DNA from 2 places in the Psychrosphaera sp. HA2-10 genome. Region 2 is predicted to be linked to the other one. Evidence: predicted binding sites of a transcription regulator. Region 2 holds the regulator's gene; the other holds the start of a gene.

Region 1 (15,423 bases), 1.3 Mb from region 2:
AGAACAAGTTACAAAACAAGATCAGGTGTTGCCGTCGGATAATCACCAAACCGAGTTGAGCTCACCGGTAAGTAACAATAAAGACTTAGTGATTGATTTTGAAATGCTTGAAAGCAAGGGTTTTGTTGCTTTATCTCGTAAGCGTACGTTAATAAACGAAGAGTTTCGTAGCATTAAGCGTAAAGTGTTAAATAACGCGTTTGGCGGTTTGGCCAAAACGCTTCATCATGCGAACCTGGTGTTTGTTTCAAGCTCACGACCGAATGAAGGTAAAACCTTTACAGCGGTTAATTTAGCGTTAAGCATTGCGTTAGAACAAGACAAAACGGTGCTGCTAGTAGACGCTGATGTGCTCAAACCGAGCGTATCAAAAACCTTAGAAATAGGCGCGAACGTTGGTTTAATTGAATATTTAACCGGTGAAGAGAAAGACGTTTCATCTGTTATTTATCATACCAATATTGAAAATCTAAAGGTTATTCCTGCTGGTTTACCACATCACTTATCAAACGAATTATTATCAAGCGACAAAATGCTCAAGCTCTGTAAAGAGTTTGCCAGTCGTTATCCTGACCGAATCGTTGTTTTTGATTGCCCTCCGCTTTTAGGTGTTAATGAAACGGCACTAATGGCAGAGCAATGTGGCCAAGGCGTGATTGTGGTAGAAGAGTACAAATCAAAAGTCTCGGAAGTAAAGCAAGCCGTTGATTTATTACCAGAGAAGATGGCGGTAGGGTTTGTACTTAATAAAGTGACTGACCCAACTGAAACTCAGGGTTATGGTTACTATTACGGTTCAGGAGCTTAATTACAAATGAGCAAGCAGCAGAATCAAAGAAGTTGTGCAATTATAAATGCGTCATCACGTCGCGCTAATGACTTTGTTATATCTGCTGTTGCCATGTTTGTTGCTACTTGTTTAGGAACGGTGACAACGAGTGCAGTTGCCACTGAAATAGAAATCAAACCTAAAATTACGTCGGTATATACCTATGTTGGTGACGCGGAGTTTAATGGTTTTGAATTGGACTCGCCGGTTGAAGATGGCCACCAAGCTTTAACGCTTACGCCGAGTATTTCAATGCTCGCTAGTGGCCCTGTTTGGAATGGCCAATGGACAGTTTCTCACACTAAAATAGAGCAACTAGAGTCTAATTTTGAAAATACCTCTTTCAGCGATATCTCGCTAAATAATCAATTTAACTTTGTTAAAGATCGCGTGGTATTTTCCGCGAATGCTAGTCGCAAGAACCAAAATATTGATAACCGTTTTGCTGGTGTCTCAGATCCTATTTTTGGTCAAAGCGAATACGTCGATGTTGATAATGGCACATTAGGATTAACCGTAAAAAACAAATCGGGTTCCGACTGGCGTAATAGTCTGAATTATTCGTATTCGGCGACTCGCTTTGATGAAGATCAGTTAGCAAATACCAGCACACGGTCAACGCAACTGGTTAAAGGCGATAGACAGAACGCGGAAGTTCGGCTCGCATATGGTTCACGAGCAAACCAAGTAAAGGGTGAGTTTCGACTAGCTGGAAATAGTAACGATAGAAATGTTCGTGGCAAGCAAAGTAATATAGCAGCCTCTTTTAATTTGGAACTACCTATGTGGTCGGCGCTTGATTTTGTATTAAGTGGTTCAGCATCACGTAACTCCATAGCAAATTCGAGTTTTGAAGACTCTAATTTGGATAATGAATTTTATGGCGCTGGTTTAGCGTGGCGTTTCAGCGAACGCTCATATATCGCGGTAACCTACAATAAAGATACGCAGGGTCAAACCCGTTTTAGTGATGCTGATGAGGAGTTTGATGATACTTTTGTTGGCTATCGTTTGGTATTAGAGCCGAGTAAACGAACTTCGCTAAGTTATGAAAACAGCCGACGTTTTTACGGTGAGTCACATAACTTTAAATACAACAAGTCGGGCAACCACTGGAATATTAATGTTGGATATGCTGAAGATTTATCGAGCCAGTCTAGGTTGGTTAACGATCCTATTTCTGCTGGTATTTATAGCTGTAATCCTATTTCGTTAGAAAGAGTGGATTGTATTCCGTTATCAAGAATTCCAGACAGACCAGACCCAAGACGTGAGTATATTGAGTTTTTTGATCCGAACTTTTTTATTGATGAAGAGTTAGTGTTATCTAAGGGATTAAATGCGTCTGTGTCGTATAAAGGCCGTAAGAGTACATTAACTTTGTCGTATGCAAAAAGTAAGCGCTTGTTTTTAGAACGTGACAATGATGAGTTTGGTAACGAACAAGACAGTGAGTCTTTTTCTATTAACTATAACCATAGAATGTCGCGCCGAACGTCTTTTAATGCATCAGCAAACCAAACTGACGTTGATTCAAATGGTACAAGAGGCGACAGAAAAGGCTTTCAGGCAAGTGTTGGTTTGGAGCGTAAGTTAACAAGAAAGGCAACTGGAAAACTGAATATCCGCCGCTTTGATAACGACGGAAATTCAATTGGACAAAATAGAAAAGATACTCGGTTGGAAGTGCAGTACTCTTATCAATTTTAAATTAATTTTAATGCGCGTTTTGATGCATATTTAGGTTAGTTGTTACATCTAACTCAACGTCATCTTTCATTTCTTCCATTGGCGCCTCTGATTCCATGATATTTTTAATGAAATACCAAGTGTAAAAAATCATCAAGCCTAGTGTTAATGCTAAAATACCAAAGCTCATAAACAATACTGGATCGCTCATAAAGTCACGAAACATAGATTCAATATTAAATTCGTTAAACATAATCGTTCTCCTTTTTTCTATGCCTTCAATTTAGCTCCTTGGTGTAATTTAATAATGATCTAGATCATGCTTTTTAGGTGTGCGTTTAATAAGCGAATTAAACATTGATTTAGATCATATTAAATAATCGCTAACAAACGTATTTACATTGATATGATATAGTGTATCATTTTTCTATATCATTAATTTAGAGAGTAAAAGCTTGTGTTTTTAAATCGATTTTTTGCAACTTCTTTGTGTGCAGTTAGTGTTTTAAGTGCAAGTCCGGCGTACGCTGCACATAGTATCGAAGGACTAGTTAAAGACGCGAAAGGCGCACCAGTAAAAAATGCCAAAGTCTTTGTACATGGCAGTACCTTAGTCGTTACCACAGATCAAAGTGGCCGCTTTAAATTAACTGAACAAATGAAGCATATCGAAGAGTTGCACGTGGTTGCATCAGGATTTAATCATGCTTCAGTTAAACTTTCTGAAAATATTACTAGTTACAATATTGTACTGTCGCCTAGCCTAATTGAGCGTATTGACGTTACTGCGACGCCACTTCACGGTTCTACTTTGGAGTCTGCAACGCCAATTTCTGTGTTGAGTGACCAAGAGTTAAAAAACAAACATGCTTCAACATTAGGTGAAACATTAAAAGCAGAGTTAGGTGTACATTCTTCCTATTACGGTCCTGTAAGTAGCACGCCTATTATTCGTGGTTTAGATGGGCCTCGAGTTCTTATTGCGCAAAATGGTTTAGATGTAGGTGATGCTTCTAGAGTGGGCCCAGATCATGTGGTATCGACCGAAACAAGTACCGTAAAACAAATTGAAGTATTACGAGGTCCTGCAACATTGTTTTATGGCAGTGGCGCTATTGGCGGAGTCGTGAATGTGGTTGATAACCGTGTACCACGAGAATTAGAGCGAAGCTCTGAATGGCAATATTCCTTTGGCACAGTGGCAGATGAATCGGAGTTGTCGTTTGCATTAAACGGTGGGGCAGAGCAAGCCTTGTCAGGAAAAGATATTGCTTGGCATGTTGATGCTTTTTATAGAGACAGCAGTGATTATGATGTGCCTGCCGATCCTGAGTTACATGTCGATGAAGATGAAGAAGAACATGCTGAACACGCTGAAGATGATCATGGCTCTTTTACGCTAGCAAATAGTGCCTCTCGTTCAAAAGGCGGTACTGTTGGAGCAAGTGTGTTATTGGATAACGGCTTTGTTGGTGTTTCGGTAGGTTACCTAGACCGTTTGTACGGTATACCTGGTCACGCGCATGTACATGAAAAGCACGATGAGCATGAAGAGCATGAAGAACATGAAGAGCATGAAGAACACGCAGATGAGCACGAAGGTCACGATGACCACGATGAGCATGGTGAAGAAGGCTTTGTAAAAGGCGATATGCGTCAAACTCGTGTGCAGTTAATTTCTGAGCTTACTTTTAAAAATTCATGGATAACAGGTTTAAATACTAAGTTTGGTGTAACAAATTATCAGCACCAAGAGCTGGAGTTTGATGGGATTGGTGGCGTAGAAGTCGGTACTCAGTTTAATAATGATGCATGGGAACTTCGTAGTGATATGTTACTCGCTGATTTAAACGATTGGCATGGCGCTTTAACGTTCGATATAAAATCATCTGACTTTGAAGCAATAGGCGAAGAGGCATTTACACCGCCATCAAAAACTAAGTCGTACGCTATTGGACTGCTTGAAGAAAAGCACTTTGACAATGTGTTGGTGCAACTAGGTGCACGTGCAGAACAAGTATCTATAGATTCAGATTTGTACTCGTTTGATTTCTCACCAGTGAGCTTATCAGCGGGTTTAGTTTATGATTTTGCTAGTGGTTATAACATAGCCGCGTCGTATACTCATTCTTCTAGAGCACCTTCTGCAGGCGAATTGCTTTCATACGGACCTCATATTGGTACCCGTTCGTTCGAACTAGGTGCAATTTTTGACTCAATAGATGGAGCTACATCTGTCATAGAGTCGGACATGGTGGAAGAAACATCGAATAACATAGAGTTGAGCCTTAGAAAATTTGAAGGCGATGTGGGTTTTGTTGTTAATGCCTTTTTTAATCAAGTAGATGATTTTTATTATCAAGCCAATACTGGTGAAGAGCTAGATGAGTTGCCGGTATACCGTTATGAGGCCAGAGACGCTGAGTTTTATGGTGTTGAAGCGCAGTGGATTTGGCAAGCTAACCAAGACTTGAAGATCACAGTGCAGGCAGACAGCATCAATGGAAAATTAACATCAGGTGAGTATTTACCGCGTATTCCACCAACTAGATTAGGCACTACTTTTGACTACGAGTTGGAAAATACCAGTATTGAACTGAGTGTGATGCATCATTTTGAGCAAGACAAAACCGCAGCGATGGAAACAACAACGGATAGCTATTCTATGGTTGATATAAAAGTTAACCATTACTTACCGTTAGCTGGCATGGATACAACCTTGTTCTTTAAGATTAATAACTTGTTTGACGAAGAAGCCCGAGTTCATTCGAGCTTTTTAAAGAACGATACCTTGTTACCTAGTCGCTCATTTGTTGTCGGTATTAGAGGTATGTATTAACAAAGCTTGATAACGTCCCCAGTTATTAGGTACTGAGACGTCAGCTCGATATTCGGCGGCGTCTCTTTTCATCATGTCACACAGCAAAGATTGTTCTTGTTGCTCAAATAACAATTCTGCTTCTAATAGGTGATGACGAATGTCTTCGTAATGATTGATTTGAGCTTTTTGCTGTTTAAACGTCTCGCGATTGACACGAATGGCTTGAGTAAATTTTCTAGAGAATTGACTGATGTAGTTGTGCAAAATAGTGAGTTCTTGGTCACTTATTTCAATGGTTAAGTCGTCGCAATATAAACAAAATAACGCTAGGTTGACGTTCCCATCGTAACTGTTTTGCCAGCTTAAGAGTTCGTTTTGAAGCTCATCTTGCTGATAACTGGTTACACTAAACTGCCAAAGCTCAGTTGGCTCAATTAGATTCGTCATACTCGCTCCTCATCACTTCCATTTGTTCTTCATATTCAAACCATTGCATTTCTATGTCTTCAAGCTCACTTTTTAATTTGGCTTGTTCACTTAAAAGTTGGTTTAAATCTGACTTTCTTGACTCAGTATAGAGGTCAGTGTCGCCCATTGCCTCTTCAATTTCACTTAGCCTTGTTGTCATTTTTTCTTGTTGCTCAACTAACTTATCAGCTTTTTTCTTAATTGGGGATAGGGCTTTACGTAGTTCTGCTTCTTTTCGCTTTTGATCTTTTTTGGCAACGGCAGAATTCACCTTGTCGTTACTTGTGTCTTTATCTTGATTGGCCTGACGATCTTGGTCAAGCAACCAGTTGTGATAATCGTCTAAGTCACCGTCAAATGGTGCGACTTGGCCACTATCAACTAAGTATAGGTCATCACAGGTTGATTTTAATAAGTGACGATCGTGGGCAATAAGTATCATAGCGCCTTCGAAACCTTGTAAGGCAATTGCTAAGGCTTGACGCATTTCGATGTCTAAATGGTTAGTAGGCTCATCGAGAAGCAATAAGTTTGGTTTTTGAAAAACGATAAGGGCTAACACTAATCGAGCTTTCTCACCGCCGGAAAAGCTGTCAATTTTGTCTAGAGCTTGATCGCCGTTAAAGCCAAATCCGCCTAAATAGTCACGAGCCATTTGTTCTGTCATGGTGCGATCTAGTGCCTGAACATGATCAACCGGACTTTGACCAATTGATAAGGTATCCAATTGATGCTGCGCGAAATAACCAATACGTAAGTGTTTACTATGTTCAAATTCACCAGAAAGAGGCGGTATGTCTCTAGAAAGTGTTTTAATTAAGGTGGATTTACCAGCGCCATTTCTACCTAGCAAGCCAATTCGACTGCCAGGTACTAGGTTCATTCTTATTTTAGATAAAATAGCGGTATCGCCGTATCCGGCTTCTACCTGGTCCATTTTAATAATTGGGTTTGGGATATTAGATGCTGGTCGAAATTCGAAATGGAATTGTGAATCAACGTGCGCTGGTGCAATTTTCTCCATGCGTTCGAGCATTTTTACTCGGCTCTGTGCTTGTTTGGCTTTGGTCGCTTGGGCTTTAAACCGGTCGATAAAAGATTGAATGTGTTTAATTTCAAGCTGTTGTTTTTCAAAGTTAGCTTGTTGCTGGGCGAGTTTTTCTGCGCGCTGAGTTTCAAATGTTGAGTAATTACCTGTGTAACTATTTAGACTGTTGTTTTCTACGTGCAGAATGCCTTGGCAAATATTGTCGATAAAGTCTCTGTCATGGGAGATTAATAAAATGGTCCCTTCGTATCTATTTAGCCACTTTTCTAACCAAATTACCGCATCTAAATCTAAGTGGTTAGTTGGCTCATCTAGTAGTAAGCAGTCACTATCAATCATAAGTGCTTGGGCTAAATTTAAGCGCATTCGCCAACCACCAGAAAAACTCTTAACAGGACGTTGTTGTGCGTCAGCATCAAAACCTAAGCCATTTAGCATTTCACCTGCTCTGGCTGGAATGGTGTAGGCGTTAATCGTTTCTAAATCATGATGGATTTGGGCAATTTGATGGCCATTATTCGCAAGTTCGGCTTTTGCTAATGCTGCTTGAAGCTGACAATATTTTTCGTGGCCATCTATCACGTAGTCTAATGCCGATTTGTCTAGTCCTGGTGTCTCTTGCTTTACCCACGCTAGCTGCCAACCTTTTGGATAGGAGATTTCGCCACCGTCATTAGACAGTTCTCCACGGATCATATTGAACAGCGTCGACTTACCGCAACCATTTGCGCCTACTATGCCTATTTTATGGCCGGGATAAATAGTGGCAGAGGCTTGTTGGAATAAGACTTTGTTACCAAGTTGTAAGTCGAGTTGTGAAATTTGCAGCATAGAGAATATAAAGTCCTAAAATTTTTAACGTGGGAATGGTATATGTTGCTTAACAAAACGTATACCCAAAGGACGGCTTTTTTGTTTAAATAGCGCCTGTTTTGAATTAACGGTTTTTTACGTCGGGTTTTATTCAACTAACTTAATTGCATTTCGGTAATTATCGTAAGTTAATAGAGTCACTTGAGGTAACTGGGAACATACGATGACTAAAAAGAAAAAGAGATTTATTGCTGGTGCAAGTTGCCCTGAATGTAAGGCGATGGATACCATGATGTTATTTATGGAAAATAACGTTGAAAAAGTTGAGTGTAAGTCTTGTGGTCATCAAATGACGCAACCGGACGGTGCCGTTCAAGGCGCAACTCGCCAATTTGAACAAGTCATTGGTGTGTTTACGCCTGGCGATTAGGTACTGGTAGATTATTTTATGTAATCTTTGGTACCGTTATTTTTAGTAGTGCGGAGGAGGTGTCTCTTCTGCCTGCGATGCCACTGGCGAGCCTTTATCTTGACTAAATTTTTGGGCTAGCAGTTCAATCTGACGTTTCATCGTCGCCTGAGCTAAATTTAGCGTCGTGATTTCAGCATTTAGCTGTTCTATTGTATCTTCTTGAAAAGCGAGTTGGCTTTCTAGCGACTCTACTTTTAAAGTTAGCTCTTGCAGTTTATCTGTGCTCACTGTCGATATCCCATATTTCATTTAACCCAGCTGAACTTTCGCTGACGACTTGGGTTTCGTTATTTATAAAGCTGGCACTATACACTACAGCACTTTGCGGACGCGAGCCTTTCCTAGGGGTAACAAGCCATTGTTGTAACTGTTTGCCGGTTTTTACATCCCATAATGTAAGTTGTCGGGTTGGTGCTCCGGTGAGTAGCCATTTGCCGTTGTCACTAAATCGCGCACTGGTAAATATTTCTTGGCGATTAATGTAATCAAGTTGTGAAATCGTTTGGCCCGTTTTTAAGTCCCAAATACGAGCTTGTTTTTTACTATCTGCGGTAAATGCATAACGAGCTCTAGGGTCTAATGCGACAAATATGACGCGACTCGCATGTCTAAATTTATGTATGACTTGGCCACTGCTGGTATCCCACAAATAAGCGGTTTGATCGCTAGAGCCCGTCAAGACATACTTTCCGTTTGGTGCCATATCTAGACTATTAATTGCATTGTTAATTTGTACGGACTCACCCTGCTCATCTAATAAGTTGCGCTGGTGGCCTAAAAACTCCAGTCGACGTCCACTTTCTATGGTGATGTGGGTGATCATGCCGTTGCTTTTACCTAAAACAATGTGCTTTCCATTATTTGAAACATCGATGGCGCGTATTGTTCCAAGCGCTAAACATTGCTCTCCCGCCGCAAAGTCTACATCTATGCATTTGTCGCGATCGATAACGCTAATCTGTGAGGCTTTTGGTAAATCGGAGGCAGGATTATTACGGTTGACCCAAGCATTTGAACCATCGTCGTCACTAATTTGAACTTTTGACTTTCTAACTTGCCAAAAACCTACGTTTTCACCACTGGTAATGTCCCACAGTGAAAAATTATGTTTATCGGCCAATACCGCATGAGAGTCATTATCGGCAATAGAAGTTGCAAAGATGACATTGCTGTTGCTCATGATTGAGGTGCTTTCGCCATCATCGAAGCTAAGTGGTTGCTGATCAATATTGTGTGACCATTGATATTTAGCACCGTTGGCATTGAGATCCCATAAAGCTACCCCATGATATAAGGTGGATACGACGGAGTAATTTCCGGAACTGGAGATGCTTGCCGCAAAGGCACCGGTTTGGGCATGCTCAAACTGTTGTTTTGGCTTATCGCCAGCAGGTTGGCAGCCACTAATTAACGTAGTTGCAATAAATACGATAGATACAAAAAGAATTTTAATTCGCAAACTGAGCCTCGATTTATTTATTAGCTTGGTTTTCTAGCGTTTTAGGGTTTTTCTTTACATTGTTACTCGCTAGTATAGGCTACATCTAATTGAAAAATGTAGCATTAGATTTATAAGAATAATGGAGAACACATGAATAAAGCAGTAAAACTAACTGCAATTGCTGCGGCAGTCGCACTTTTAGGCGCTTGTGGTAATGCGGAAAAAGCGCAGGTTAAAGTTGAATCTGAAGCCGATAAGCAAAGTTATGCACTAGGTGCATCTATGGGTCGTTACCTAAATAATAATCTTGAGAAGAATGCTGAGATTGGCATTGAGCTTAAAAAAGATATGATTTTAGGCGGTATTGAAGACGCGTTGGGTGACAAAGTTCAGTTTACTGAAGAAGAAATTGAAACTGTTATGAATGCTTTAGAGGCTGATGTTCGTAAGCGTGGCATGGAGCATCAAGAGAAGTTGGCGTCAGCGGCTCAAGAAGAAGGCAAGCAATTTTTAGTTGAGAATGCAAAACGTAGCGAAGTAACAGTAACTGAGTCTGGCCTTCAATACGAAGTTTTATCTGAAGCAGAAGGCGAAAAGCCAGCGGCAGCTGACACTGTAACTGTTCATTACCACGGCACGTTAGTTGACGGAACAGTATTTGACTCTTCTGTCGATCGTGGTCAAACAACTAGCTTCCCGTTAAATCGAGTTATCCCTGGTTGGACTGAAGGTTTACAGTACATGAGCAAAGGCTCTAAGTATAAGTTCTACATTCCTTCTGAGTTAGGATATGGCGCGCGTGCTGCAGGTTCAATTCCTCCACATTCAACACTTATTTTTGAAGTTGAGCTATTTGATATTCAAAAAGCACCAGCAGCAGAATAATCGTTTGAAACCTAGTTTTAAACACACAAAAAAAGCGCTATAAGCGCTTTTTTTTATATCTAAATTATTGATACAAGGGCAGTCGACGAATTCGGTCATCGATTGCTTGTTCTATAAGTTTGTATTCTATGCTGTGTTTATTGCCTAGTTCGTCTTTAAACTGCGTAGCGCTTAACCCTTCCGGAAGTTGGTCTACCATAGGGAAAAAGACACTTTCATCTTTTATTCCCGCCAGCATCTGTTGAGCTTGGCGAGCTTGTTGCTCGTTGTATGCAACAAATTGACTAAAGCTTAATCCAGCTTTATCGGCGGCTAAGTCAGGAAAGCTGTAACCACTGCCACCTTCATTGGCGTCATATAGCTCTTTTATTTCACCTATGTTGAGGCCAATTTGTTGGCCGCCTAGCTGCTCTAAAATAGCCGAATATAAAAAGTGCAAGGTAAGATCCGTACGGCCGTGAACCACTGGTGTTTGAAGAGGCTTAGAGTCTGGTGGAATATTTAGCCCAGCAATTTTTGCAAATTTACTGTTGCCAAAATAGGACGCAAGTGCCCATAAGGCATGTCTATTCTCACTCGCCGCACTAAGAGATGGTTGCGCTATGAGGTTACTGCGCGCCTCCTGAAACACTAATCCGACATAGTAGGAAAGTTCTTCGCTGTTTGCTTTATTTCGTTCGAGCAAGGTCACATAGTCATAGAATTTTTTTGCATTAAATCGTTTACCTACCGCTATATCAGTCGCCTGCTGTTTTAATGATTTAAATGAGTCTTTAACTAATTGAACCAATAAAGGTGGTCGTTCGGTGGTGAGTGTTAACGATGATGTTTTAACTTGTATTTGCTCAAACAGCATTTGAACAAGTTGCGCCGGTTTTGGCTTCATTGCTCGTTTTAATGTGCCTAATACCAAAGGTTCAGCAATAAAGTGCGGCAATAAAATACTGCCTAGCTTGCAGTGCTCTATTATAAATTTTTCAGCTTGCTGCTCCATTGAGCAATAGGCATTTAAGTACAAGTCTTTATGTGAGAAGTCTATCAATTGGCTAAGGTTGTAACTAATTGCACTTGTATAAATAGACCCAGAAACGTAATTCTCAAAACTAGCATTATTTATAGTGTGCGCTGCTAAATCTGAGAGTGCATCTAGTTCCGACTGATACATTACCAAGCTAATTACTTCAGATTCACTTCGTAACTCTGTGAGTAGTCGTTGTAATGAAGATTTTGCCGCTGCCACTTGCATTGGCGTTAATACTTTATTTTCGAGCGTGATGGGTTTAAAGGATATAAGTGCAACGGCAACCATCACTACAAGGAATACCAACACCAAAAAAAACTTAAACAAAAACTTCATATCAACTGCTTATATCAATCTAACTATGTTTACTATGAAGAATATGAATTAGCTCGTCTTCTAACTCCATACGTTGTTCAAGAGTGGTACCAACTTCAGATAAGTCATAATCGAAAGCGTTAAGTTCTTTGTCTGATGGAAGGTTGGCATATTTGTCATTAAAATCTACGAGCAGCTGTGTGGTCTCCGTTATTAAAGGATACAGCCTTTGAGCGAGTGCAGCACTTTCAGCACCATTTTCCGAACATTGTTTAACGATACTATCGTATATCTCAAAGTGACCTGCGGATAAGTAGTCGATGAGGATTTGGCAAAAATTAGTGATCGCTACATGGTCTGGTAATGAGTTTTTCACTGATTCAAAAGGTGGAAGTCCAGCCAACTGACAATACTTCACTAGCAGCTCTTGTCGCTCAGCTAGCCATGCATCGATGACCGTATTTGCGCCGCCATATTTTTGTTGAGTTTTTTCCTGCCGAATTAACATTTAGAGTCTTCCTCTTTGAAAGTACAGTTATTTTCCGTCTGTTAAATAAAATTATAAGACATAAATTTAGATTTAGCATAACGGAAATGTGATGTTTCGGTTTACACTAGTGCTCAGTGGTTTTGAACCTTAAAGGAGCAATGATGATTCAACACAGTATTCCATTTTCACCTGAATTAGAAGGCTGGTGGTGCGTTATTTTAACTCATCAGATCTATTTGCCTGGCCCAAAGAATAAAATTCCATTTGGTAGCTTTGATGATCTCGCAATAAATATCACTAGACCTGATGTTGTGCATCAAATCGGTGAGTATGATGGCGATCCTGTGTACACCTTAGATGCTACGCACATTCTTGCGTCAGAATCGGATCTGGAACTCGATGAATTTGTTGGCCTTCGTAGTATTTTGTTTGAGCAGAATGAATTATTTGAATTTGCAGCGCGTGCTTATCAGGTTCAGTTATTTTTAAAAACCCATCAATACTGTGGACAGTGTGGATCACCAATGCAAATTATTGATTGGGAACTCGCAACATTATGCGAGCCGTGCAAGCACCGTTGTTATCCGAGGATCTCGCCCGTTGTTATTGTTGCTATTCGCAAAGGTTCACAAATCTTATTGGCTAAAAATAAACGCTCTACGGCTAATATATATAGCGTATTAGCTGGTTTTGTAGAGAGTGGTGAAACCTTAGAGCAGGCTGTACATCGCGAAGTTTTTGAAGAGGTCGGGATTAAGGTTAAAAATATTAAGTATGTTAAGAGTCAGCCTTGGCCGTTTCCGCATTCGTTAATGGTTGGATTTGTTGCAGAGTATGATACTGGCGAACTTAATTTGTGTGATGATGAGATTGAAGCTGCCGATTGGTTTGAGTTTGGCGAAGACATGCCACCAGTTCCACCATTTAAAACGATATCTAGACAATTAATTGAGCACACAAAGAAATTGGTACGTAAGTAGTGCAGAAAAGAAAAAACCACTCATAAGAGTGGTCGAATTTTTCTAGCGCGTGAGCTCATTAAAATGAGTTTTTATTATAGTTTTTCTTGAGCGCGAAGTATTTATAGCAAAGCATGGATCAGTGTGCAAGAAATAACCTAAAATTGATTTCGAATAAAAAAAACGCTTTTTATACACTTTCAATCTATAGAGACAATTAGCGGGTTCTGGTAGAATCGCGCCAGCATATTTATTAGAGAAGAGCCGATGACTGAATTAAAGAATGATCGTTACTTACGTGCGTTATTACAAGAGCCTGTAGACCGAACTCCAGTATGGATGATGCGTCAAGCTGGACGCTATTTGCCAGAGTACCGCGCAACAAGAGCTGTTGCTGGTGATTTTATGTCGCTATGTAAAAATGCAGAGTTAGCATGTGAAGTGACTATGCAGCCATTACGTCGTTACCCGTTAGATGCGGCAATTCTTTTCTCAGATATATTAACTATTCCTGATGCGATGGGATTAGGTTTATATTTTGAAACGGGTGAAGGCCCACGTTTTAAAAATCCGATTCAATCAAAAGCGGATATTGATAAATTACCTATTCCTGATCCAGAGGGCGAACTGCAATACGTAATGAACGCAGTGCGTACTATTCGTAAAGAGTTAAATGGCTCTATTCCATTGATTGGTTTTTCAGGTAGTCCTTGGACTTTAGCAACCTACATGGTTGAAGGCAGTGGCACTAAAACATTTTCAAAAGTTAAAGGCATGATGTATTCAGAGCCTAAGATGATGCACCAATTGTTGGATAAGGTAGCGGACTCTGTTACTAGCTACTTAAACGCGCAAATTGCTGCGGGTGCGCAATCGGTAATGATTTTTGATACTTGGGGTGGTGTATTAACGCCACGTGACTATGAAGAGTTCTCTCTAAACTATATGAGCAAGATCATTGATGGTTTAACTCGTGAGAATGAAGGTCGTAAAGTACCAGTTACCTTGTTTACTAAGAACGGTGGTCAGTGGCTTGAAAAAATGGCGGCGACAGGTTGTGATGCACTAGGTCTAGATTGGACTATGAACATTGCAGAAGCAAAAGCACGTGTCGGCGACAAAGTAGCACTTCAAGGTAATATGGATCCAGCAATGCTTTATGCGACGCCAGATCGTATTCGCCAAGAAGTACAAACTATTTTGGCTGACTACGGCGATAAAGGAACAGGCCACGTATTTAACTTAGGCCACGGCATTACGCCAGATGTATCGCCTGAGAATGCGGGTGCCTTTATTAATGCCGTTGTTGATTACAGCCCGAAATATCACAAATAATTAAGCATCAAAAAACAAAAAGCGCCAAAGGTTAACCTGGGCGCTTTTTTTATGCGTGTTTTATACATCACTTTAATTGCAGATTTAAGAACTTGAAAAACCTGCAATCGTGATTAATTTTTAGAACAGTCTGTTTAAGCCATTCAACGCGGCAACACGATAAGCTTCAGCCATTGTCGGGTAGTTAAACGTGGTATGAATAAAGTATTCAATCGTATTTGCTTTCCCTTTTTGCTGCATTATAGCTTGCCCAATGTGAATGATCTCAGCCGCTTGCTCACCAAAACAGTGAATGCCTAAAATTTCTTTGGTTTCACAGTGGAACAAGATTTTTAAGCCACCTACAGGAGTTGCACCGATTTGTGCACGAGCAAGGTGTTTAAATGATGAACGACCCACTTCATAAGGTATTTTAGCGGCCGTTAACTGTTGCTCTGTTTTACCAACCGATGACATTTCCGGAATGGTATAAATACCCGTTGGTATATCTTCAATAAGTTGGCCTTCAGTAGGAAGGTGCAACATATATTCAGCCGCAATTCGCCCTTGGTCATAAGCCGCACTTGCTAAGCTTGGGTAACCAATTACGTCACCTACTGCAAATACGTTGTCAGCTGCTGTTTTATAGGTTGAATCTACTGCTAAACAACCACGAGAGTTAGCTTCTAAATTGATAGCAGAAAGATTTAATGAATCTGTATTACCAGTACGACCATTAGCAAATAGAATACAGTCAGCTTTCATACGTTTGCCTGACTTAAGTGTCATAATAACACCGTCTTCTTGTGCTTCAATTTTCTCGTATTCTTCACCGTGGCGAATAACGATGCCACTGTT
Region 2 (15,423 bases):
AAAGTCACCAAATAGGTTACTTTAAATGGATAAGTTTTTTACTTTCTATGCCTGTTGTTCTGTATTCAGCAGTTCCATTTTTAACCGGAGCGATTAAAGCATTACAAGCAAAAACCCTGAATATGGATGTACCGGTTTCTGTTGCTATATATGGTGCATTTATCGCTAGTCTTTATCAGTTAATAATTAACGGTCTAGACGGTGATAAAGGTGAAGTGTTTTTTGAAAGTATATCAATGTTTACCTTTTTATTATTAATAGGTAAATATTTAGAATTCAGAGCTAAAAGTAAAGCCATTTTATCTAACGCAAACCTATCAGCATCGTTACCTGAAACCGTTGTAAAAATAGTTAACTCAGAAGAACAAACTGTGTTACTCAAAGACGTAATAGTTAATGATGTTATTGTTGTAAAAGCCGGAGAGAAAATTGCGGTTGACGGTAATATTATCGAAGGCCAAACGCAGGTAAATGAATCAATTTTAACCGGTGAGTTTGCGCCAGTATTTAAGTCAATAGATGATACTGTGCTTGCAGGAAGTGTAAACTCAGACGGATTTATAAAAGTTCGGGTCACTGCCACTGGTTCTCAAACTGCTCTATCTGAAATAAATAAACTACAAGAAACATTTTCTGACTTTAAACCCAAATACAGTCAAATTGCAGATCGTGTAGCGCACTGGTTTGTTTTTGCGCAACTCGTTATATCAGTATTTACCTATTGGTATTGGAGCGTAAATAGTCCAGCTGATGCACTTTGGATTTCATTATCAGTACTAGTCGCCACCTGCCCTTGTGCGTTAAGTCTAGCGACACCTACCGCTTATACTTGCGTGCTTTCGACATTATCGAAAACAGGTATACTAATAAAAGATGCTGTTGCTTTTGATCGACTCAATCAAATAGATACAATCATATTTGATAAAACAGGAACACTTTCCGAAGGCAAGTTTTCCATTATTGAGGAACTCTGGACGAGTGATCCTTTGCCAGCGGGCTTAACAAAATCTGATATTGCTAGTTACATATATAGTTTAGAAAAGCAATCTGAACACCCCATTGCTAAGGCGTTTAATAAAGAGTCATTGGGTATAGTTGGCTTTGATACTAGCGGCAACCAAGTGTCAAATGTTCGGGTTGAAATGGGTAAAGGTATTTCCGGAGATGTTAACGGACATCAACTAAAAATAGGTAGCGCTGAATTTTGCAATACAAAGGTGAGTGACTTCAATATTCAAGTCGTTCTAGATGATTGTGTTGTTGTTAGCTATCAAGCCCAGGATAAATTGAAAACAGATGCATTGTCATCCTTAACCGCGTTAAAAAATGACGGAAAGACAATGTTAATGCTAACGGGTGATTCTAGTACTAAAGCGGCACATTTAGTTCAAAACTTGCCACTTGATGACGTGCAAACTGCTTGTTCTCCAAAGCGTAAAGCTGAAATTATCAATAAGCTTCAATCAAATGGTCATGCAACCTTGATGGTCGGTGATGGAATAAACGATGCGCCTGTTCTTGCAGGTTCCGACGTAAGTTTAGCAATGGGAAGTGGTGCAGATATTACTAAGCAGGCGGCTGACGTGATTGTGGTAAACAACTCGTTAAAAGCAGTCAATATACTGTTAAATAATGCAGCTAAGACAAGGCGCATCATTAAACAAAATTTATACTGGGCCCTGTTATACAACGTAAGTATATTGCCGGTGGCAATGCTCGGTCTTGTACCTCCATATATTGCAGTAATTGGTATGTCAGCGAGTTCGATTATTGTCGTTAGTAACTCATTGAGGTTATTGAAATGAATATAATTTATTATCTTATTCCGGTTGCCATTTTGTTTATGGTGATCGGTGTTGTCGCGTTTTTTTGGGCAACTAAATCAGAACAGTTTGAAGACATGGAGAAGCAAGGTTTGTCGATACTAATGGATGATATGCCTTCGGGAAATAATCAATCGACAGAGTCAAAAAACGATACTAGTTCAAATGCAAATGACCAAGCAAATTCACATGATAAAGAGCCAAAGGGAAGCTTGTGAGTTTACTGCTAACCGCATTTCTCATGGGATTACTTGGTGTAGGTCACTGTGTTGCTATGTGCGGTTCGTTATCTATGGCGTTGGGTTTCTCGATCCCGGCCAATAAAAGCTTTGTCCGTTATGCCAGTATTATCAGCCTGTCTCGAATTACAGGGTATGCATTGATAGGAATTATTGCTAACTACTTTACACAATCAATTTTTACGTTAACGAATGGCAACATATTATATCTAAGCGTATTTGCTAGCGTACTAATGATCGGTATAGGTTTACATGTTGCTCAAATATCTAATGCTATTTTGAACATAGAATGGCTTGGTAAACATGTAAATCGTGTTATTGAGCCATTAAAGAAAAAAATATTACCGATCGACAGTTTATCTAAATGTATCGCTTATGGCGTTTTATGGGGCTTCTTACCCTGCGGATTAATATATACGGCTTTGAGCTTAGCAGTTGTTTCTGAAAGTCCAATTAACGCCGGGCTTATTATGTTTTGTTTTGGTCTAGGTACTTTGCCAGGGGTTGTCGGTATGACCGTATTTAATAGCAAAATTAGTATTTATTTAAAAAACGCTAATATACGCCTTTTTTTTGGGACTTTGATCATTATAATGGCGTTATATCAACTTTACGTCACGTATCAAAAGTTAACGGGAATTGACTAATAATGACAGGCACAAAACAAAAACATAATTGTGGCGCGTTTAGCATTAGTTGCACGAACTGCAACTTAAATCAACTGTGTATTCCGTTTACATTAGATGACAATGAGTTACGTAAATTAGACGATTTAATACAGCGTAAAAAACCATATCAAAAGAGCCAAACTCTATTTGACGCTGGACAACCACTAAAAACACTTTACGCGGTGCGCTCCGGTAGCTTTAAATCGTACTTAGTTGATAATGATGGTACCGAACAAATTACAGCATTTCATCTTCCGGGCGATATCATTGGGTTTGATGCACTATCAACTAACAAACATATTACTTTTGCTCAGGCATTGGAAACATCTATGGTGTGTGAAATTCCGTTCACGACCATCGAAGACCTATCGGGTCATATGCCAAACTTAAGACAACAAATTACGCGTCTAATGAGTAGTGAGATTTTAAACGACCAAGCAATGTTTATGTTGTTGAACAAAAAGTCTGCCGAACAGCGCATATGTAGCTTTATAGCGTCACTTTCAAACCGTTTTAGTGAACGTAATTTATCGTCAACAACATTCCGATTACCTATGACTCGTGCCGATATCGGTAATTACTTAGGCCTAACCGTTGAAACCGTTAGCCGTATTTTTAGCAAATTACAGAAGCTTGGTGTCATCTCTATTGATGGAAAGTTTATTACAGTGTTAGATTTGCCTAAAGTTGAAAATTTAGTTAACTAATTGACTGGTTTATTGATTTAGGGCAATTTTATCGCGCACATTTTTCGTTATCTTTACTAAACTTAGGTTTAATAAGAAATAGTAAGGATAACTTATGAGTGATTTCAAAAATGTTTTAGTCGTTATCGACCCTACCGAAGATACACAAAAAGCGCTTTCTCGAGCATTAGAACTAGCAGAAAAACAGCCGATTAGTATTACTCTATTTCTTACTATTTATGATTTTTCCTATGAAATGACCACTATGTTGTCCTCTGATGAACGCCATCATATGCGGGACGCAGTAATCGCTGACCGAGAAAGTTGGTTGCTAGATCTCATTACTCATAGTCCCACTATCCCTCATGATATAAAAACTAAAGTTGTTTGGCACAACCGACCTTACGAAAGCATCATCCGGACGGTACTTGAAGGGAATTATGACCTAGTGATTAAAGGGACGCATAGCCATGACACGCTAAAATCTGTTATTTTTACGCCAACTGATTGGCATTTATTGCGTAAATGTCCTTGTGCACTGTTATTAGTTAAAGAGCACGAATGGCCTGAACACGGTAAAGTATTAGCTGCGGTAAGTGCTGGTACGGAAGATGACAAGCATCAAGAGTTAAACGATCGGATCATCGGTCACGGAAAGCACATTGCTGAATTACTGGAGTCCGATACACATTTAATAAATGCTTATCCTCCAACCCCTGTCAATATCGCAGTCGAAATTCCAGAATTTGATCCAAACGAATATAATTCAACCATGAAACAACATCATTTAACGTCTATGGAGGCACTAGCAAATAAGCATGAAGTTCCTAATACACGCTGCCATGTGGTCGAAGGAATGGCCGAAGATGTGATCCCAAGAGTTGCTAACGACTTAGATGCTGAGCTTGTTGTAATGGGAACGGTTGGCAGACTCGGTATAACGGCCGCACTTATTGGTAACACGGCTGAGCATGTAATAGATAATATCAACTGCGATTTACTTGCCATTAAGCCCTCAGACTTTGTTTGCCCAGTAAAACTTTAGCTCCCCTACCAATATTACTGCAAAGGCGATGATTTATCGCTTTTGCTCTCTCTTTACTATTTATTAAATGTTTAAGCATAGGTAAAATACGCGACCATTTATTATTTTGCAGTTCATTATCCATGACAGATTTAGATCCAAGAAAAGCTATTCACGAACAAAATAAACTTGAAAAAAGACTTCGAAGTCGAGTTGGCAAAGCAATAGCTGAGTATAATATGATTGAGGAGTCAGACGTTGTTATGGCTGCAATAAGTGGCGGTAAAGACTCGTTTGCAATGTTAGATATCCTAATTAGTTTACAAAAGTCAGCACCTATCGACTTTAAAATTGTCGCTGTTAATCTAGACCAAAAACAGCCTGGTTTTCCAGAGCATATTCTGCCAGCGTACTTCGAGTCATTAGACATACCCTACTACATTGTTGATAAAGACACTTATTCCATTGTAAAAGAAAAAGTACCTGAAGGAAAAACGACCTGCGGACTTTGTTCTCGTTTGAGACGGGGTACTTTATATTCTTTTGCAGAGTCCATTGGAGCAACAAAAATCGCACTAGGTCACCATATGGATGACATTGTTGAAACTATGTTTTTGAACATGTTTCACGGTGCTAAATTAAAAGCCATGCCACCTAAATTACGTTCTGATGATAAACGTAACGTAGTAATACGCCCGCTAGCTTTTTGTCGTGAAAAAGACTTGATCAAACTTGCAGAGCACAAAAACTATCCGATCATTCCTTGCAATCTATGCGGTTCTCAAGAAAACCTACAAAGACAGTCAATTAAGGCGATGTTAACCGAGTGGGATAAACAAACTCCGGGGCGAATTGAAAACATATTTAGCTCGATAAAAAGTGTCAGTGTGAGCCAATTAGCTGATGGCGATTTGTTTGACTTTAAAAACTTACCTATTGATAGAAGTGAAGAACGTAAAGCGTATGAGTTTTCTGAGGCAACGGTATCATCATCAAATATAGATGAGTCACTTATCATTGATGTTACACATGTATAAATAAAAAAGGAGGCGAAAGCCTCCTTTTTTTTATAACAGCAATATTACTGTTCTGAATTACCCCAAGAGTCTCTTAAACCAACTGTTTTATTAAATATAAGTTGGCCTTGCTCGTTAGTTTTACCGTCAAAGCAGTAATAACCCAAGCGTTCAAACTGATAACCTTGTTGAGGTGCCGCGTTAACTAAACTTGGTTCGATATAACCTTTTCGAATGACTAACGACTCTGGATTTAACACTGTAGTGAAGTCTTCTTCAGCCGCAGGATTAGGAACGGTAAATAAACGGTCGTAATCACGAATTTCCGCTTCAACCCCTTCTGATGCAGACACCCAGTGAATAACACCTTTTGCCTTGCGCCCATCTTCAGGTAACTTTCCTAATGTGGTCGGGTCATATTCACAATATACTGTGGTCACGTTCCCAGCATCGTCAGCATCAAAGCGGACAGCTTTTACATAATAAGCATTACGTAAGCGAACTTCTTTATCTATCACCAAGCGTTTGTATTTTTTATTTGCACTTTCACGGAAGTCCTCACGCTCAATAAAGATTTCTTTTGTAAATGGGATTTTACGCGTACCCATCTCTTCTTTATTTGGATGATTAGGTGCATCAATCCACTCGATATGGTCTTCCGGTAAGTTTTCAATAACTAACTTAATAGGATCAACGACGGCCATAGCGCGAGGTGCCGCTTCGTTTAAGTCTTCACGTATACAAGCTTCTAACATGCCCATCTCAACCATGTTATCGACCTTAGTCACACCGATACGTTTACAAAACTCACGAATAGAGCCTGGTGTATAACCTCTACGTTTTAAGCCAGCAATGGTCGGCATACGTGGATCATTCCAGCCTTCTACATGATTATCGGTAACAAGAGTATTCAGTTTACGTTTACTCATAATTGTATATTCGAGATTTAATCTTGAAAACTCATATTGGTGTGGACGTGATTCGATACTTATATTGTCTAACACCCAGTCATATAAACGTCGGTTATCTTGGAACTCTAATGTACATAATGAATGTGTAATGTTCTCTATTGCGTCCGATATACAATGAGTAAAATCGTACATTGGATAAATGCACCACTTATCACCGGTCTGATGATGGTGAGCAAAACGAATTCGATAGATAACAGGGTCACGCATACAAATAAAGCTTGAGCTCATATCAATCTTAGCGCGTAAGCAACATTCACCCTCTTTAAACTTGCCATCTCGCATGTCATGAAACAGCTTTAAATTCTCTTCAGGGCTAGTATCTCGATAAGGGCTATTTTCACCAGGTGATTTTAAGGTGCCTCTCATTTCTCGAATTTTTTCTTGGCTTGAAAACTCTACGTAAGCTAAGCCTTTATTAATTAGTTCTTCGGCATAACCAAAAAGTTGATCAAAATAGTTAGACGAGTAACAAATATCACCATCCCATTGAAAACCAAGCCAGTTTACGTCTTCTTTAATAGCATTAACGTAATCAATATCTTCTTTCTCTGGATTAGTATCATCAAACCTTAGATTACAAAGCCCTTTATAATCTTGTGCAATACCAAAATTTAGTACAATCGACTTGGCATGACCAATATGAAGAAAACCATTTGGCTCTGGAGGAAATCGAGTGTGCGTAGTCTCATACTTTCCGTCTGCTAAATCCGCATTAATAATGTTGCGAATAAAATTCGATGGGCGATTTTCTGTGTCCGCCATTTATAAACCCTTATAAAACTATTAATTAATTTGAGTATACCACTATGGTCTGCGGTTACACCAAGCAAAATGCCATCAATCGAATACTTTTAAAGCAAATAAATCTTCAATAGAACGCAATGAGTAAATACCCTAATATTTGGCGGATATCACCAAACTTTAAGTGTTGTCCAAAGTGTAGTAATGCAATAAATTGACCTGAAACCCTTATAACAAAGGAATCTCACAAGTGGCACAGAGATTGATATCTATTCTGTAAATCTACATACAAATATCACGGAAATATAAAATGTTAAAAAATTCATTATTAGTAAGTTGCTTAATTTCACCTCTTCTATTATCGAGCAACTACGCTCAAGCCCACAATGATGGCGTAGTAAATAAACAATGTGATGTTACTTTTCAAAATAAAGTATCGATCACCCCTGACCACATCTTAGTCATTAAAAACAATCAAACCCTTTACGACATTTATAACAATGAAACCATATTCTATAAGGGCGAAAAGCTTGAGCTAAGCGCAAGCGACTCAGCTTTAATAAAAGAATTCTCTACTGAGACTCGTTCACTAATTCCTACTATTACTGAAATAGCATTGGAAGCGGTTGGTATCGCTTTTGACGGAATCAATGCTGGACTTGGTCAGTTTGGCGATTCAACGAAACTTGATGCGAAGTTAGCAAATGTAAAACAGCGACTTGAGAACAAATTTGCACAGCAGGACGGCTATTATACTTTTGATGAAGGTCAATTTAATATGGACTTTGCTGATGAAGAGTTAGATAGAGCTATTGAAGAAGTGGTAGAACAAGCACTTCCGTCGTTAATAGGCGGTGTTTTGCAATTAATAGGTACGTCAATTGCGAGTGGCGATACCGACTTTAGTGAACTAGAAAACCTCGAAAAAAATATTGAAGAGGAAATTGAAGCTAGAGCTACTCAATTAGAAGCAAAAGCCGATGTGGTCTGTAAAAAAGTAGATGCTTTAGCATCTCTAGAAAATCGTATTCAAAAAGCGCACAAAAACTTACGTGACTTCGACTTGATTGAAGTGACTCACACAAAGTAGCAACTAACCATCGGAATATTTCTACTTAAATAAACATTCAGCCCTGTAACAAAGGTTAGTACAAAAATACCGACCTTTGTTATATACCAAACCGAGCACCAAACTCACTGTATAGAATATTTACTGCTAACAATATTAAAATCAGTCCCATAACGCGATCAAAAATATACGCATTCCGACTAAACAAATCTCGTACGTACGGACGACTTAAAACAAGTGACAGTCCACAAAACCAAGCCGCTGTTGCAAAAGCCAAATAGATACCATAAGCACCTTTAATTATCATAGGCGTATCAATAGATACAACAACAGTAAATAAAGACAAAAAAAACAAAGTAGCTTTAGGATTTAAACCATTGGTCATAAACCCTAGTAAAAATGCCTTTTTATCAGACAGTTCAGGGTTACTTGACTCTTTAATAGCTGCAGTTGATACCAGGGCCTGTGATTGTAGAGCTCCAATACCAAGATAAATCAAAAAACTTGCAGCAATAATAATTAATAAGTCATATAACCAAGGCGTTGCGTTAATAATTAGACCAATGCCCGCTAAAGCGTATGCAACGTGAACAAAAATAGCACTACCAACACCTACAGAGGTTATCAATGCTGTCCGCTTGCCATATTGAATCGAATGTTTCATAACAATCGCAAAGTCGGGACCTGGGCTTGCAACTGCAAATAAATGTGCAAGTGCAATAGTTAAAAATTCGATTGAGTATTCAGTGAAATCCATGTCAAAACTCCAAAATAATAATGCCTAATTTGCTTAATGAAGCCTATTTAAACAGACCTGCGATAATCTGAATAGGATGTTTCAATGTTTGTTGGGCTAATCGTTTGCTTTGACAGCGGCAAGAAAAGCCTGTGGCTAATACCGTATCATGTTCACTATTTTGAAGAATTGGCGCCCAGCTAATATCAAAGAGTTCTTTTGATACTGTTTGGTTTGCTTTTTCATGCCCAAACGTTCCGGCCATACCGCAACATCCTGTATTCACTGGTTTAGCGGTGAGCCCTAACCTTTCAAAAATAATTGGCCAATGCGAAGGTGCATCTGCGATTAAAGACTTTTCTGTACAATGAGACAACACTGTGTATTTCGTTAATGATTCATCGATTGCCATTTTAGTTTTATCTGCAACAGATTTATTCAGTAATTGTTTTGATAACCATTCACCTAATAAGTCTACTTTAAATTTAACCTTATTATGACCTAGCAAATTTGGATATTCATCGCGATAAACTAAAGTCATAGAAGCATCTAGGCCGATCATTGGTCGTTTAAAGGTCGCGATGTCATTATAATAATCGCAGGCGCTTTTTGCCGTTTCAGTAAATTTTGTCAAAAACCCTTTAACATGCTGGGCTTTACCGTTAACTTGAAATGGTAATATAAGCGGAGAAAAACCTAATCCCTCAAGCGCAATAACAGTGTCTTTTAACAAAGATGACTCATAGCTTGATGTGAACGCATCTTGTACAAGAAAAACGGTCTTTTGCTTATCAACTTCGGCCAGCGCCTGGTAACGCGTTTTGTTATAAAAGTATTTTCTTTCAATTACTTGGGTTGGGTGTTGGCTAAGCTTTGGTGCATCAACATAACCAACAATATTTTTTACAACAAAGTTGCTAATTGGATTGTGAGTCAGCCAATTTGTGACCGTAGACATCCTAGAAAGCGTTGGCATTATAGACTCGACATTAGCAACTAAATGATCACTTAACGGTCGCATGTACCTCAGGTAATAAGCCTCTAAAAATTTGCTTCTAAATGTTGGTACGTCAACTTTTATTGGACATGCTGATGTACAAGCTTTACACGCTAGACACGCATCCATGCTTTCTTTTACTTCATGACTAAAGTCATATCGACCGAACTTTTTCGCTAATGTATAAGCGGCTTTGTATGGCAATCTAAACAAGTCGAGAAATACCGTTTTTGCCATTGCCATGTTTACATAAGACACACCTTCGCCTTGTAACCTTAACCATTCTCGCATCAATGTTGCACGCCCTTTCGGCGAATATCGCCTATCTTTGGTTACTTTATAAGATGGGCACATTACGCTGGATTCATCATAATTAAAGCATAAGCCATTGCCATTACAATTAACGGTTTGTTGATATTCTTCTCTAACGTCTATCGGTATTTGCTTGTCAAATCGCCCTCTTTTAACCGCATCAACACTCACTAATTTTTCTTCACTGCCTATAGGAGTACATATTTTACCTGGGTTTAGTCTATTGTGAGGGTCAAAGGCTGCTTTGATTTTTCTAAGCTCTAAAAATAGCTCTTGTCCAAAAAATTCTGGACCATATTCGCTTCGATATCCTTTACCGTGCTCCCCCCACATTAAACCTTTATATTTTGCCGTGAGCTTAACAACTTGGTCCGATATCACTCGTAGTAACTTTTCTTGGTTAGGATCCATCATATTTAACGCTGGTCTAACGTGAAGAACACCGGCGTCCACATGACCAAACATGCCATATTCAAGGTTATGAGAGTCTAATAGCTGTCTAAATTCAGCGATAAAGTCGGCAAGGTTTTCTGGTGGTACTGCGGTGTCTTCGGCAAATGCGATAGGTTTCTTATCGCCTTTAACATTACCAAGTAAGCCAACCGACTTTTTTCGCATTGCGTATATTCTTGCCATTGCTGAACGGTCTGAAGTTACTGAATAACTTATTACGCCTGAACTTTTTGTTGATATTAGTTGATCTAATCTTTTGCATAGACTTGAGACTTTATCATCTTGATTACTCTCGTCTTCGTCATTAAATTCTACAATATTTAACCCTGCTATGACTTGCCCTTCAACCTCAATAATAAGATCTTGGACTTCCTGCCAAATTACGTCTTGTTTTGCTAAGTTAAGAACTTTACTGTCTATAGTTTCTACAGATGTCGCTTTTGCATCAACTAAAAATGGCGAGTTACGCAACGCTGAATCAAAACTGTCATACGTGATATTAATCATCGTTTTATAAGCTGCTATGGGGGTAATATTAAGCTTAGCTTCAGTAATAAACGCTAACGTACCTTCGGATCCAGCTAATACTCTGCTTAAGTCAAAGTGTTTTTTATCATCACTTAACACATGCTCTAAGTCATATCCTGTCAAAAAACGATTTAAACGAGGAAACACTTCTCGAATTTGGTCTCTATAATTAGTTGCTGTTTCGTAAACTTGTTTATATATACCCGCTGTAGTCTTGTTGTCGACACTTCGAGATAACGCTTCATCAACGGTCAAAGGCGACGTAGACAACTTATCACCGCCAATAGTAATGGCTTCTAAGCCAAGTACATGGTCACTTGTTTTACCATAAACTAGTGATCCTTGACCTGACGCATCAGTGTTTATCATTCCACCAATTGTTGCTCTGTTTGACGTTGAAAGATCAGGAGCAAAGAAAAACCCATAGGGTTTAAGGAAATCATTCAGCTGATCCTTTATTACACCAGACTCTACCTTGACCCAGCGTTCTTCCACATTGATTTCAATTATATTTCGCATATGTCGCGACATATCGACAATTATAAACTCAGTTAAAGACTGCCCGTTAGTGCCAGTGCCGCCACCTTTCGGTGTAAATTTTAACGCCTTAAACTCGGCTTCATTAGCAAGCTTTGTTAATGCTAATAGATCTTTTTCATTTTTAGGAAAGATAATGGCTTGGGGAATTGCTTGATAAATACTGTTGTCTGTCGATTGCGACAAACGAGAAGAGTAGCTTGTTTCTATATCACCAGAGAATTTAAATGACGAATTGTCCTTTAGTTTTTTGCAAAACAGATGAACCGTTGGACTAATGGTGTTCTGGACAGGAATTCTACGAATCATATATCAACTAGCGCTCTACAGATAAAGAATAGTAGTCGATTATAACCAGTTCTATCCCACTAAGTCTAAACTTCTTGAAGCTGTTAGGGTATTAAACCAAAGGTCGATATCCATTGAATTTGGACGTTTAATGCTATGTATATTCACAACTTTTGCATCTTTATCTACATCTGAGTTACGTTGTGTAGGAATATCTTTTGAGATTAGACTCGTATTTATTAACTTTTGTCTTACATTAAAATCTAAACTATTGACTAATTCGTCGTCAAAAACTGCCTTTTTGTAACAAAGGGGTTCTGGCTTGAGAGTGTTCTCTAACCGAACATCTTGATATTGACCATTATGAACCAGTCTATTTTGATTTGATGCACGGACCGAGTTACCCGCACCATATATGTCGGGTTTGGCTGTAGGAAAAATGTCGGTGATGGCGTTTTCGTTAAGATTAGTCGGCGTGTCTACTTGATGAAACTGATCAAATTCAGTGGCATCTTGTGTAATCATTGAAAGCAGTAATGCAAAACTTTGGCTATCTGATGAGTCTACAGCGCGACGGAATTGTGAATAATAGGCTGACTCTCTAATTACATTTTTATTCGTATTTAAATCAGAGTGATCTGAACTGCTGTTTGGCCAATTATTCGACATATAAACTTCTTATTTACTTCAATTAGTTATTATTTCGGCAGTCGGTAAATTTTCTTTAATTATTTGTTTACAGATTTTTTTTCTTTGTTATTATGCGTCTCGTTCTGGAGGGGTTCCCGAGTGGCCAAAGGGATCAGACTGTAAATCTGACGGTTCTACCTTCGGTGGTTCGAATCCACCTCCCTCCACCACATTTCGAAGAAAAGGCACAACTTAGGTTGTGCCTTTTTGCGTTTATAACACCTAAATTCAATAAATTTGCCATCCTGATTTGTAAAATTTCACTTTCAGTTATATACCTTTAAGACACTAATTAACTTTTAGGTCTCAAAATATGCGAACAAAGATTTATGCAGCCACGGTGGCATGTGCTTTGTTGGCGCAAGGAAGTGCACAAGCTGATATCGACTTCACTGGCTTTGCTAGCATTACCGCTGGTAAAGTATTGAGTGGAGACGGTGTTCCACATTATGATGTTCCCCCAACTTTTTTAGCTGACTACCCTATCGTATCAGCGTACACCGAAGATCTATCATTTAAACAAGAAAGCTTGTTTGGTCTACAGGTCAGAGCCACACTTTCAGACGGTCTATCTGCGACTGCGCAAATCGTCTCTAGAGGCGCAGATAATTTTAATACCACCTTTGAATGGGCTTATTTGTCTTATGAAGTAAATGACAATTGGACAATCCAAGCTGGTAAAAAGCGCCTTCCATTATTTTACTACTCAGACTTTTATGATGTTGGTTTTGCTTATGTATGGCTACGACCACCTGCTGATACTTATACATGGCAAGTTTTTAACTACAATGGCATTAATGCTTTATACACGACGCAAGTCAATGATTGGTCTGTCTCAGCAAACTTTTATACTGGTGAAGAAGAGAGTGTAAACAATAGACTATTAAGTCAGTTCTTTTTTATTGAGCCGACAACAGAGATCTGGAAAGACATTTTTGGTGCTGTCGTTAACACAAGTAATGATTGGTTAGAGTTTCGATTTACAGCAATGACGTATACTAACGAACGCTATCGTAGTGGTGTACAACAAACGTGGGGAGGCAGTACAGAACGTGATGGTACATTTTTAGGTATTGCAGTTAATGCGACATGGGGAGATACCTTTCTTCTCACAGAATTAAACAAATTAAAATTAGACGATGACGGTGAGCTTGACTCGTTAATGGTGAGTGTTGGACATAACTTTGGAAGTGTAACGCCTTATTTGTCCTATTCTAAACTCGATCAAACAGGCGAGTACTTAGACGGTTCACCAATTACTGACGGCGAAGATCACGATACAACTTCTGTCGGCTTAAGATACAACTTTCATCCATCAGCAGCGTTTAAAGTGCAATATGACATCGTGAATGACAACTCCTATGAGTATGCCGTGGCCGGTGACAGTAAATCGCTAACTTTTGGTATAGATTTGGTTTTCTAGAGGAATAAACAATGAAAAAACTTTTAATTATTTTAGCGCTATTTTCGTTTAATGCAGTATCGGAAATTGCAGTGATTGTTCACCCTTCTAACGGCGCTAGCCTAGATGAAAAAGATGTTGCCAGGATATTTACAGGCAAAATGAAATCGTTCCCTGATGGAAACCAAATTATTCCTGTTAATTTAGACAATAGTCAAGCTGCAACAGCTGAATTTAACGAGAAGGTACTTAAACGTTCAGAGAGCCAATTAAAAGCCTACTGGTCAAAGTTGGTTTTCACAGGGAAAGGTACCCCACCGCAGTCTGTTGCCAATGCCGATGAGGTTCTAAAACTGGTTTCTACTAACCCTAGCGTTATTGGTTACATCGATGCATCAAAAGTCACGCCCGATGTTAAAGTAATTACGACTTTCTAATTGTAACGATTAGCCCTAAGTTGTAACTAACGCAAAAATTGTAAAAAAAAGGCTCTTATTAAATTAAGAGCCTTTTTTATTTCGCAATATTTATCTACACCATATCCATAATCATAGACGTAGGATTTTCTAAATATTTAGTCCATAAATTGTTAAAACGTGCAATTGTTCCACCATCTATAATGCGGTGATCACCAGACCAACTTACATTCATTATACGTCTTGCTTCAACATTTCCATTTGAGTCAAAGCGTGGCAATGTTTGCATTTTACCAAGCGCAACAATAGCAACTTCTGGTTTATTGATTATAGGTGTTGCTGTAGTTCCACCTAGTGCACCGATATTAGATATTGAGATTGTGCCACCTTTAAGCTGCTCAGGTGCTAACCGTCCAGCTCGGGCTTGCTCTGTAAGTTCAGTCATTTTAACTGCAATATCTTTAATGCTTAGCAATTGACATCCCTTGATATTAGGAACTAAAAGTCCGACTTTAGAATCTACCGCCATACCGATATTGTGATCATTGAAATACGTTAACTCTGTACAGTCTTCGTTTGGCTGAGAATTCATAATTGGGAATTGCTTCATTGCCATTGACATCGCCTTCATAAAAAATGGCATCATTGTCAGCTTAATACCTTGAGCTTCGTACTCAGGCTTTAATTGTTTACGTAATTCATATAGCGCGGTTAAGTCAACTTCATCAGAGTAGGTAAAATGCGGAATCGTAGAAACTGACACCTGCATAGCTTTCGCCATAGCGGCCTTTACGCCTCGTATAGGCTCTACCCGATTGCTTTCAGAC

Evidence for each region. Region 2 encodes FNR, which switches genes on or off when oxygen is low (the NO sensors DNR and NnrR bind a similar motif). Its sites were predicted from a motif close to TTGATCTAGATCAA; they were not measured.
Region 1: ACZ1GV_RS12260 (DUF3149 domain-containing protein) is a predicted target of FNR. The motif match lies at 2,876-2,889, and genes of this name have one in related genera.

Annotation. Positions count from the first base shown of each region.
Region 1 covers NZ_CM146341.1:2,683,290-2,698,712, reverse strand. The annotation lists gene ACZ1GV_RS12270 (XrtA-associated tyrosine autokinase) at 1-808, shown strand, start outside; gene ACZ1GV_RS12265 (porin family protein) at 815-2,539, shown strand; gene ACZ1GV_RS12260 (DUF3149 domain-containing protein) at 2,547-2,771, opposite strand; gene ACZ1GV_RS12255 (TonB-dependent receptor) at 2,976-5,357, shown strand; gene ACZ1GV_RS12250 (TIGR02444 family protein) at 5,325-5,786, opposite strand; gene ACZ1GV_RS12245 (ABC transporter ATP-binding protein) at 5,770-7,686, opposite strand; gene ACZ1GV_RS12240 (YheV family putative zinc ribbon protein) at 7,892-8,098, shown strand; gene ACZ1GV_RS12235 (SlyX family protein) at 8,141-8,368, opposite strand; gene ACZ1GV_RS12230 (WD40 repeat domain-containing protein) at 8,355-9,599, opposite strand; gene fkpA (FKBP-type peptidyl-prolyl cis-trans isomerase) at 9,732-10,466, shown strand; gene ACZ1GV_RS12220 (YfiM family lipoprotein) at 10,531-11,823, opposite strand; gene rsd (sigma D regulator) at 11,843-12,310, opposite strand; gene nudC (NAD(+) diphosphatase) at 12,451-13,272, shown strand; gene hemE (uroporphyrinogen decarboxylase) at 13,519-14,586, shown strand; gene sthA (Si-specific NAD(P)(+) transhydrogenase) at 14,707-15,423, opposite strand, start outside.
Region 2 covers NZ_CM146341.1:1,347,638-1,363,060, reverse strand. The annotation lists gene ACZ1GV_RS06200 (heavy metal translocating P-type ATPase) at 1-1,805, shown strand, start outside; gene ccoS (cbb3-type cytochrome oxidase assembly protein CcoS) at 1,802-2,041, shown strand; gene ACZ1GV_RS06190 (sulfite exporter TauE/SafE family protein) at 2,038-2,709, shown strand; gene fnr (fumarate/nitrate reduction transcriptional regulator Fnr) at 2,712-3,437, shown strand; gene uspE (universal stress protein UspE) at 3,532-4,461, shown strand; gene ttcA (tRNA 2-thiocytidine(32) synthetase TtcA) at 4,584-5,477, shown strand; gene glnS (glutamine--tRNA ligase) at 5,522-7,189, opposite strand; gene ACZ1GV_RS06165 (DUF2884 family protein) at 7,479-8,258, shown strand; gene ACZ1GV_RS06160 (LysE family translocator) at 8,338-8,994, opposite strand; gene ydiJ (D-2-hydroxyglutarate dehydrogenase YdiJ) at 9,038-12,109, opposite strand; gene ACZ1GV_RS06150 (VC2046/SO_2500 family protein) at 12,161-12,757, opposite strand; tRNA gene ACZ1GV_RS06145 (tRNA-Tyr) at 12,864-12,948, shown strand; gene ACZ1GV_RS06140 (porin) at 13,092-14,201, shown strand; gene ACZ1GV_RS06135 (type 2 periplasmic-binding domain-containing protein) at 14,213-14,617, shown strand; gene ACZ1GV_RS06130 (dihydrolipoyllysine-residue acetyltransferase) at 14,712-15,423, opposite strand, start outside.